DNA from 2 places in the Vreelandella lionensis genome. Region 1 is predicted to be linked to the other one. Evidence: predicted binding sites of a transcription regulator. Region 1 holds the regulator's gene; the other holds the start of a gene.
The links. The regulator FNR, encoded in region 1, switches genes on or off when oxygen is low (the NO sensors DNR and NnrR bind a similar motif). The targets are predictions, from matches to a motif close to TTGATNTANATCAA.
Positions count from the first base shown of each region.

Region 2: a site for FNR is predicted at 2,297-2,310, ahead of cyoA (ubiquinol oxidase subunit II). Genes of this name have one in related genera too.

Region 1 covers NZ_JBITWC010000016.1:23,783-27,957, reverse strand. The annotation lists gene ACIGG6_RS11250 (putative nucleotidyltransferase substrate binding domain-containing protein) at 1-58, shown strand, start outside; gene ACIGG6_RS11245 (3'-5' exonuclease family protein) at 64-714, shown strand; gene ttcA (tRNA 2-thiocytidine(32) synthetase TtcA) at 790-1,701, shown strand; gene fnr (fumarate/nitrate reduction transcriptional regulator Fnr) at 1,688-2,440, opposite strand; gene hemN (oxygen-independent coproporphyrinogen III oxidase) at 2,498-3,925, opposite strand; gene ACIGG6_RS11225 (sulfite exporter TauE/SafE family protein) at 4,102-4,175, opposite strand, start outside.
Region 2 covers NZ_JBITWC010000007.1:127,022-131,196, reverse strand. The annotation lists gene cyoB (cytochrome o ubiquinol oxidase subunit I) at 1-1,034, opposite strand, end outside; gene cyoA (ubiquinol oxidase subunit II) at 1,037-2,083, opposite strand; gene ACIGG6_RS06165 (DeoR family transcriptional regulator) at 2,411-3,178, opposite strand; gene ACIGG6_RS06160 (outer membrane protein OmpK) at 3,459-4,175, shown strand, end outside.

The sequences.
Region 1 (4,175 bases):
CATCGTGAAAGACTTTAAGCAGCGTCTTTCCCATCGTTACCATTTGGAGTATTCGTGAGCGGAATGCGCTTGTTAGATCGACATATGACCCTGTTCAGCGGTTCACTGCGCACTCTGCTTCAGCGTGAGAGCGACCGCCGTCGCTGGGCGGACTCGCCCTATGCCTGGCTGTTTCAGCCTTATATGGGGGAAGAGGCCGTGGCCATGGCGTGCCAGGTAAGCGCCGTTCAGCCCGCTGTAATGAGTGTGGCGGCGGTGGTGCTAAGCCCGCGCCAAGTGCACACCAGCCGTACGTGGGTGGCCACCTTAGCCGCATCACCGGCGCTGGCGCCTGCTACTCTGCGACGCCATCATCAGTTGCATACCACGCACTCGCCCCGTTCTCCCGATGCTGAGTGTCTGAGTGAGCTGGCGGAGTTTATTGGCAATCGGCCGCTAGTCGGGTGGCAATTAGAGAACACCATTGAGCCGCTTAATGGGCTGTTTCGAAACGTGCTGGGATTCGGGCTGCCTAACGCGCAGGTGGATATTGCCAAGCTGCACGGGCGTCAGCTACGGCGGCTGCATCCTCATATCGAAGCCAGCAGCCGCCTTGGTGATGCGCTTACCCGATGGAAACTACCCCCGTTAACCTGGCCCAGCGTGGTCAGTGAAGCCACCGCCAGCGCGTTGCTGTATCTGCGTCTTCAGCGCGAGATAGCGTTAACTGCCTAGGGTTTGTATTGGGTAGAGCTTCGTAGTGTTGTTAGAATATGCGCTGCTCCTTCACCCATCGGCAGTGCGACGATCATGTTACAACCTGACTACTTTGACCCCACTTCGTCAGACAGCGCGTCTGACGAGCCCCTTGTCCAGCAGCATGAGCTGCAGGATGCCAAGCAGAAGCGTGAATTCAACAAGTTGCAGAAACGCCTGCGGCGCGAAGTGGGGAACGCCATCATCGATTACAACATGATCGAAGAAGGTGACCGAGTCATGGTGTGTCTCTCTGGTGGTAAAGATAGCTATACGATGCTGGAGATTCTGCGCAACCTACAGCGCAACGCACCGGTTAATTTTTCCCTGGTAGCGGTCAATATGGATCAGAAGCAGCCAGGTTTCCCAGAACACGTGCTGCCCCAGTACCTGGATAAGCAAGGCGTGGAGTATCACATTCTGGAGCGTGATACCTACTCGGTGGTGAAGGAGAAAACCCCGGAAGGTAAAACCACCTGCGCGCTTTGCTCAAGGCTGCGGCGTGGTTCATTGTATGGCTTTGCCGATGAGATTGGGGCCAACAAAATTGCTTTGGGCCACCACCGGGAAGATATCCTGGAGACGCTGTTTCTCAATATGTTCTTTAGCGGCACCTTAAAAGCCATGCCACCGAAGCTGCTCTCGGATGATGGTAAAAACATTGTGATTCGCCCGCTGGCCTACTGCAAAGAGGCGGATATTGCGGAGTTTTCGAGGCTGATGGAGTTTCCGATCATTCCCTGCAACCTGTGCGGCTCTCAGCCCAATATGCAGCGCCAGGTTGTCAAAGAGATGCTGGCGGAGTGGGATAAAAAACACCCCGGCCGGTTGGAGAGTATGTTCAAAGCGGTGACCAATGTTGCCCCTTCGCAGCTTGCCGACCGTGAGCTGTTTGATTTTGCCGGTCTGGAAGCGAAGCAGGCCGCATTGATGGAAGGGCGCATTCAGGCGTTTAACGTGAGTTAACCGCCTGGGCTTCCTCTTCAGCCAGGGTGATGAGGCGCTGCATATCCAAAATATTGACCTCGCGCCCGGAGACGGCCACTACGTTTTGCTGCTGAAAGCGGCTAAGAATACGGCTAACCGTCTCCACCGCGAGGCCTAGATAGTTGCCCATATCTGCCCGTGACATGGAAAGCCGGAAGCTAAAGGGGGAGTAGCCCCGGCGCCGAAAACGGTCAGAAAGTGTAATCAAAAAGCTGGCCAGCCGCTGATCGGCAGTTTTGCGTGACAGTAAACGCATCATCCGCCGGTCGTCTCGTAGCTCCTTGCTCATGCTGCGGTAAAGCTGGCCGCGCAGTTCGGGCAGCTCCTCGGAGAGCGAGTCCAAACGGTCAAACGGAATTTCGCATACCGTGGTGGTTTCCAGGGCAATCACGGTGCCGGGGTAGTGCTCTTCGTCAATCCCATCCAGACCCACCAGCTCGCTGGGTAGAAAGAAATTGGTGAGCTGGTCGTTGCCATTCCCTTCGCTAGTCACCTGCTTCAAGCTGCCAGAGCGCACCGCGTAAACGCTGGTGAAAGGATCTCCTTGGCGAAACAGCGGCTCGCCTTTTTTCAACGGCGAGCGGCGGCGGATAATCGCATCGAACTGGCTCATATCCTCAAGTTCTAGGGCAAGCGGTAGGCACAGCGAGCTTAGGCTACAGGTTTGGCAGCGCGCCTCTTGCAGCAGTGAACGTCGTTGGCTGGCAGGATATGACATGTGGTGCTCCCTTTTTATTAGCCATCATAGGCGCAGGGGGTAGGTGTCTCAATACGCTTATAAAATCTTCGAGTAGCGTTGGTTGCCCTGGTGTTGCAGGTGATTATCGAAGGCCATGGCTAAGTGCCGAATCAACAGCCGTCCGGTGGGCGTAGCTTGTAAATAGAGGCCTTGGCGCACTAGCAGGCCATCCTGCTCGGCGGTTTTCAACCGTTCAAGAGCGGTTGAAAAGTAGTCAGCGGCATTTATCTGCCAACGCTTGCCTATTGCTTCAAGGTCAATGGCCATATCGCACATTAAGCGCTCAATCACCTCTCTGCGCATTAGGTCATCCTTATTTAAGCGTAACCCTTTTACGGTCGCTAGCCTACCTTCATCTAAGGCAGCTTCATAGTGGGACAGCTGAGTGGGGTTTTGTGCGTAAACGTCGTCTACCCGAGAAATAGCCGACACCCCCAAACCAATCAAGTCGCACTGGGAATGGCTTGAGTAGCCCTGGAAGTTGCGCTGCAGCGTACCGTGGCGCTGTGCCTGAGCCAAGCTGTCCTCTGGGCGAGCAAAGTGATCCATACCAATATGTACATAGCCTGCTTGGGTCAGCATCTCAATAGTGGTACGCAAAATAGCCAGTTTTTCATCCGCGCTGGGCAGGTCGGCTTCATTAATACGCCGCTGGGGCGCAAAGCGGGTCGGCATATGGGCATAGTTAAAGACCGACAGCCGTGCCGGGCTCAGCTCAATCACTTGGCTTAGGGTATCAGCGAAGCTTTGCTCGGTTTGAAAGGGCAGGCCATAAATTAAATCGAGGTTGAGCGAGCGAAAACCAAGCCGGTGCGCCTCATCCATCAAGGTTTCAGTGAGCACCCGTGGCTGCACGCGATTAATCGCTGCCTGCACCTGTGGGTTGAGATCCTGAACGCCCAGGCTTAAGCGATTAAAGCCCAGCGACTGCAGGTGGCGCAGGGTAAAGACATCCGCTTCGCGTGGGTCAATTTCAATAGCGTAGTCGCGGTCCGGTGCGCTCGATAAGCCAAACCGTGCATCCAGGCGGTCTATTAAATCGCTCATCTGCGCCAGGGTTAAGAAAGTCGGCGTGCCGCCGCCCCAATGCAGCTGCTGCACTGGCCGCTTTGTATCAAGATGCCGGGAGGTCAGCACCATTTCTCGATCCAGCCGAGACAAGTAGGGCTCGGCGAGGGCTGTATTTTTCGTGGCGATTTTATTGCACGCGCAGTAAAAACAGATTTTGCGACAAAAGGGCACATGAACATAAAGCGAGAGCGGCTTTTGGCTGGCATTGCTGCGCTCAAGCGCCTGGGTCATATCGTCAGCGGTGAACTGGTCGTGAAACGAGAGTGCTGTAGGGTATGAGGTGTAGCGAGGGCCGCTGGTGTCGTAGCGGCGTATCAGGGCGTCATCCCAGGCGGTGGCCTCAACCGCTGCAGAAATAGGGTGAGCGAGAGCAGCAGTGGCATGAACGGGCATAAGGAGCGCTCCTAAGTAGCAGGGCAAAGCAAGAACCGACCAACATAAGCGACGAGCTTCGCAGCTCGAACGCGTGTTGGAATGCTACGTCAGCGTAGAAGGGAAAGCGTTGAGCTATATCAAGCGATAGGATGTTTGTATTGAGTATTGTCTAGAGGAGTTTGATGGGTAAGCTCTTAATGCCCGGCATGGGGCGTCAGCGCCCAAAGCTGCCACAGGGCAAAACCGATAATCGTCAGCGCGGCAAGGC
Region 2 (4,175 bases), on a different contig from region 1:
TTCACATTGGCGCCAGCACCCATGGTGAAGAAGTGGTGCAGCCAGACGATGAACGACAGCAGCGTAATCGCCACCGTGGCCCAGACCATGGTTTTGTAACCAAACAGACGCTTGCGGGCGAAGGTCGCGATGACTTCAGAGAACACGCCAAAGGCCGGCAGAATCAGGATGTACACTTCCGGGTGACCCCAGGCCCAAATGAGGTTGACGTACATCATCATGTTGCCGCCAAAGTCATTGGTGAAGAAGTGCATACCGAAGTAGCGGTCAAGCGTTAGCAGCGCGATAGTCGCGGTCAGAATCGGGAACGAGGCAATGATCAGGACGTTGGCGCACAGCGACGTCCAGGTAAAAATCGGCATGCGGAACAGGGTCATGCCTTTGGTGCGCATTTTCAGAATGGTAACGAAGAAGTTGATGCCGGTGAGCGTGGTGCCTATCCCGGATATTTGCAGTGCCCATATCCAGTAATCGACCCCCACCCCAGGGCTAAACTCTATCCCCGATAAAGGCGCGTAAGCGAGCCAGCCGGTTTTGGCGAACTCCCCTACCACGAGGGAAATATTGACCAAAATCGCCGAGACGGCGAACAGCCAGAAACTCAGGTTATTCAAAAACGGGAAAGCAACGTCGCGGGCGCCGATTTGCAGGGGCACCACCAGGTTCATCAGGCCGATGACCATGGGCATCGCAACGAAGAAGATCATGATCACGCCGTGGGCGGTAAAGATCTGATCGTAGTGTTCAGGAGGGAGATAACCTGCGGCCCCACCGGCCGCCATGGCCAATTGGGTACGCATCATAATCGCATCGGCAAAGCCGCGAAGCAGCATTACCAAGGCCACCACAAAGTACATGATGCCGAGCTTTTTGTGGTCAACGGAGGTAAACCACTCGTTCCACAGCCAGCCCCACTTACGGTAGTACGTCAATGCGCCAAGTAGCGCGGCACCCCCGATCGCCATAAAGGCAGCAACGACCATAATGATCGGTTCGTGATACGGAATTGCTTCTAACGTGAGTTTTCCAAACATGCTTAACCCCCCGCTTCAACGCTTGTGGGATGGCCGCCCATGGCGTGGTCATCACCTGCATGCTGATTGGTAACGTGGCCGATCGCGGCCTGCTGTTGAGAAGCGCTGGCGCTCTCTAGCTCGCTGGATTCGCCGTGGCTATCGTGGGCATCACTGATGGTGTCACCGTGGTTTGCATGACCGCCGTGCCCACTGCCGTCACCACTGTGGAAGCTGCTGACGATCGACTCATACAGCTCGGGCGTGACCGCCGAGAAGTACTCCACCGGGTGATACTCCGTCGGCTGCGCCAAGGCTTCGTAACCATCCGGGAAGGTCAGGGTGTCGTCGGCGGCACGCACGTTTTCCACCCAGGCGTCGAATTCCGCCGGAGAGGTGACGTGGGCATCGAAGGTCATCCCAGAGAAGCCAGCACCGCTGTAGTTGGTGGAACGGCCGGGGTAGACGCCCTCTTCGTCGGCAATCAGGTGAACATCGTTATCCATGCCCGCCATGGCGTAAATCTGGCTGCCTAAGCGTGGAATGAAGAAGGCGTTCATTACCGAGCCAGAACTCACTCGGAAGCGCACGGGGGTATCTACCGGGAAGGCCAGTTCATTGACGCTAGCAATGCCCTGTTCCGGGTAGATGAACAGCCACTTCCAATCCAGCGCGACGGCTTGGATCTCCATGGGTTCCACGTCGCTTTCCAGCGGTTTGTGGGGGTCCAAGCTGTGGGAGGTTTTAAAGGTGAGAAAGGCGAGTACGGCAATGATCAAGCAGGGCACGGTCCAAACGGCCGCTTCGATGGCGTTGGAGTGCGCCCAGTCCGGCAGATACTTGGCGACGCGGTTACTGCGCCGGTAGCGCCAGCCAAACAGCAGCGTCATCACGATGACCGGAATGACCACGATCAGCATCAGCCCAAAGGAGGTCAGAATCAGCGAGCGCTGCTCAACGCCAATCTGCCCCTTGGGATCCAGCAATGCAGAACTGCAGCCCGTTAACAGCAAGCACAATACGACGAGCACAAAAGTGCCTCGCCTGCGCCAGTGGGTAGGTAGTTGCATGGTGTGATCTCATCAGAGAGTTGTCTAAAACAGCTCACTGCTTGGCTGGCTAACTAGCCAGCTAAGTAGCAAGCTAACTATCACCCCATACTTTTCCCAAAACAGTGAGCATGACTACGTTGCTCCGGGAAAAATATGCGCCACCCCATGGGGTTAGTGGCGAGCCTTAACCGTGCACCTTGCGTGCATCAACTAAGACTAAAGTATTTTCTATTGATCTCGGTCAATCAGAAAGAGACGTTATGCCGCACCCTGCGCACCCGTTTGGGCACAGGGCACAGGGCACTGGGGAGTAGTGGCTAAGGATTGGCTGAGCAGTGGCTGTTGTTAGGCGAGCGAGATGCTCAGCGTGGGCAGCGGGTGGCGCTCTAACAAGCCGGGGGCACGCTCATCGTCGGTGACGACGATATCGAAGTCCTCCAGCGAAGCAAAATAGGCCGGACGCACCACGCCAAACTTGCTGGCATCGACAATCAAAAGCCGCTGCATCGCGGTGGCAATCGCCGCCTGCTTAGGCCCGACTTCATGAAAATGAAAGCAGCTTACTCCCCGTTCGCAATCCACCCCAGCGGCGGAGATCAGCGCTTTATTGATGCCCAAACGCTCGATGGCCGCGCCCATACCATCACTACCAAACGATTGAGAGGAGGCATAAAAAAGCCCGCCGAGTAGCACCAAACGCACATTAGGCAAGACTGCCACCGCGTTAGCCACATTCAGCGCGTAGGTCACTACGGTTAATTCCCGGAAGCGGCTTAACTGGCTGAGCAGCGGAATCAACGTCGAGCCACAGTCGATAAACAGCGTATCGCCCTCTTCAATAAAGCTGGCGGCACGCTGGCAAAGACGCTGCTTGACCTGATAGTGGCTCGACTGCTGTTCCGTTAGGTCGTACACCGGCGTGACGCCGGGGTAGCTGGCCATTACCAGTCGACCGCCTAGCAGGCTGATCGGTGAAGGTTGCGTTGAAAGATCCCGCCGAATGGTCATTTCGGAGACTCCACACAGCTCGGCGGCATCACGAAGATGTAGCGTTCCCCCGCTGGCCAGCGCCTCTTGCAGCATTGCCAAGCGCTGTGCGCTCCGGTCATTCATAGCAGGCATCTCCTTATGATGCATATTGTTATCGATGTTAGACCCAACTGGGCTACCTATGCTGCGTCAGCCCCTTACTGATTTCCACTGCGACACAGCGTTAGACTCCGTCATGATGCGCTTATCACATTTAAACAGCGTTGATGTGACAATGCTTGCAAATCAACGTTAAAAAAATAACACTCAATGTTATAATTTTAACATTACGCCAGCCCACACGACCCACAACGTCGGTACACCAGTTGCTCTGGTACCGTGATATAACCCTGTTGAGGCTTCCATGACTGCTCTATCCCACTCTCGTTCTTCTTCGTTCGTCACGCTTGGCGCTGGCGTTTTACTGACAAGTGCTGCCTTGGCAACGCCGGCCTTTGCCGATGACGCCGAGCCGCATACCCTTGACCGTTTGTGGTCGTTCGCTAACGTATCGGTCAACTACCTGGACTGGTCGAACGGCACTGAAGCACGCACCGCCAGCAACGCGGCGAAAAGCGACTTTACGTTTGTTGAAATCGAAGGCGGCGTCGGCTTTAGCTGGGGCGAATTTTACGGCTTCTTCGATTTCGAGAACCCGACCAACGACCAATTCGACCAATCCAGCGGCGGTAAAGACAACTTCCGCACCGCCGGTAAAGTGACCTCGCACATCTACCTGGGCGACAGCCCGCTATCGATTTACGCCCACCTGTACGATTTCCGCGACTACGGCTACGAGTCTCGGGAGCAGGACCAAATCCTGGGTCTGGGCTATCGCAAAACCTTTGATAACGGCCTGTGGTTCAAACCGTTTATTGGTGCCGCGCGGGTGCAGAGCAATAGCTACACTGGCATGAACGGCTTTATGGCTGGCTGGGTCGCGGGCTACGACTTCACCGCTCTGAACCAAAACTTCAGCGTGACCAACTGGCACGAGCAGACCTTCGGCCGCGATTACGAGTACCTGACCCAGAACTACGTGGGCGATAAAGCAGGCAGCGTAGGTACCAACGGCGCGCTA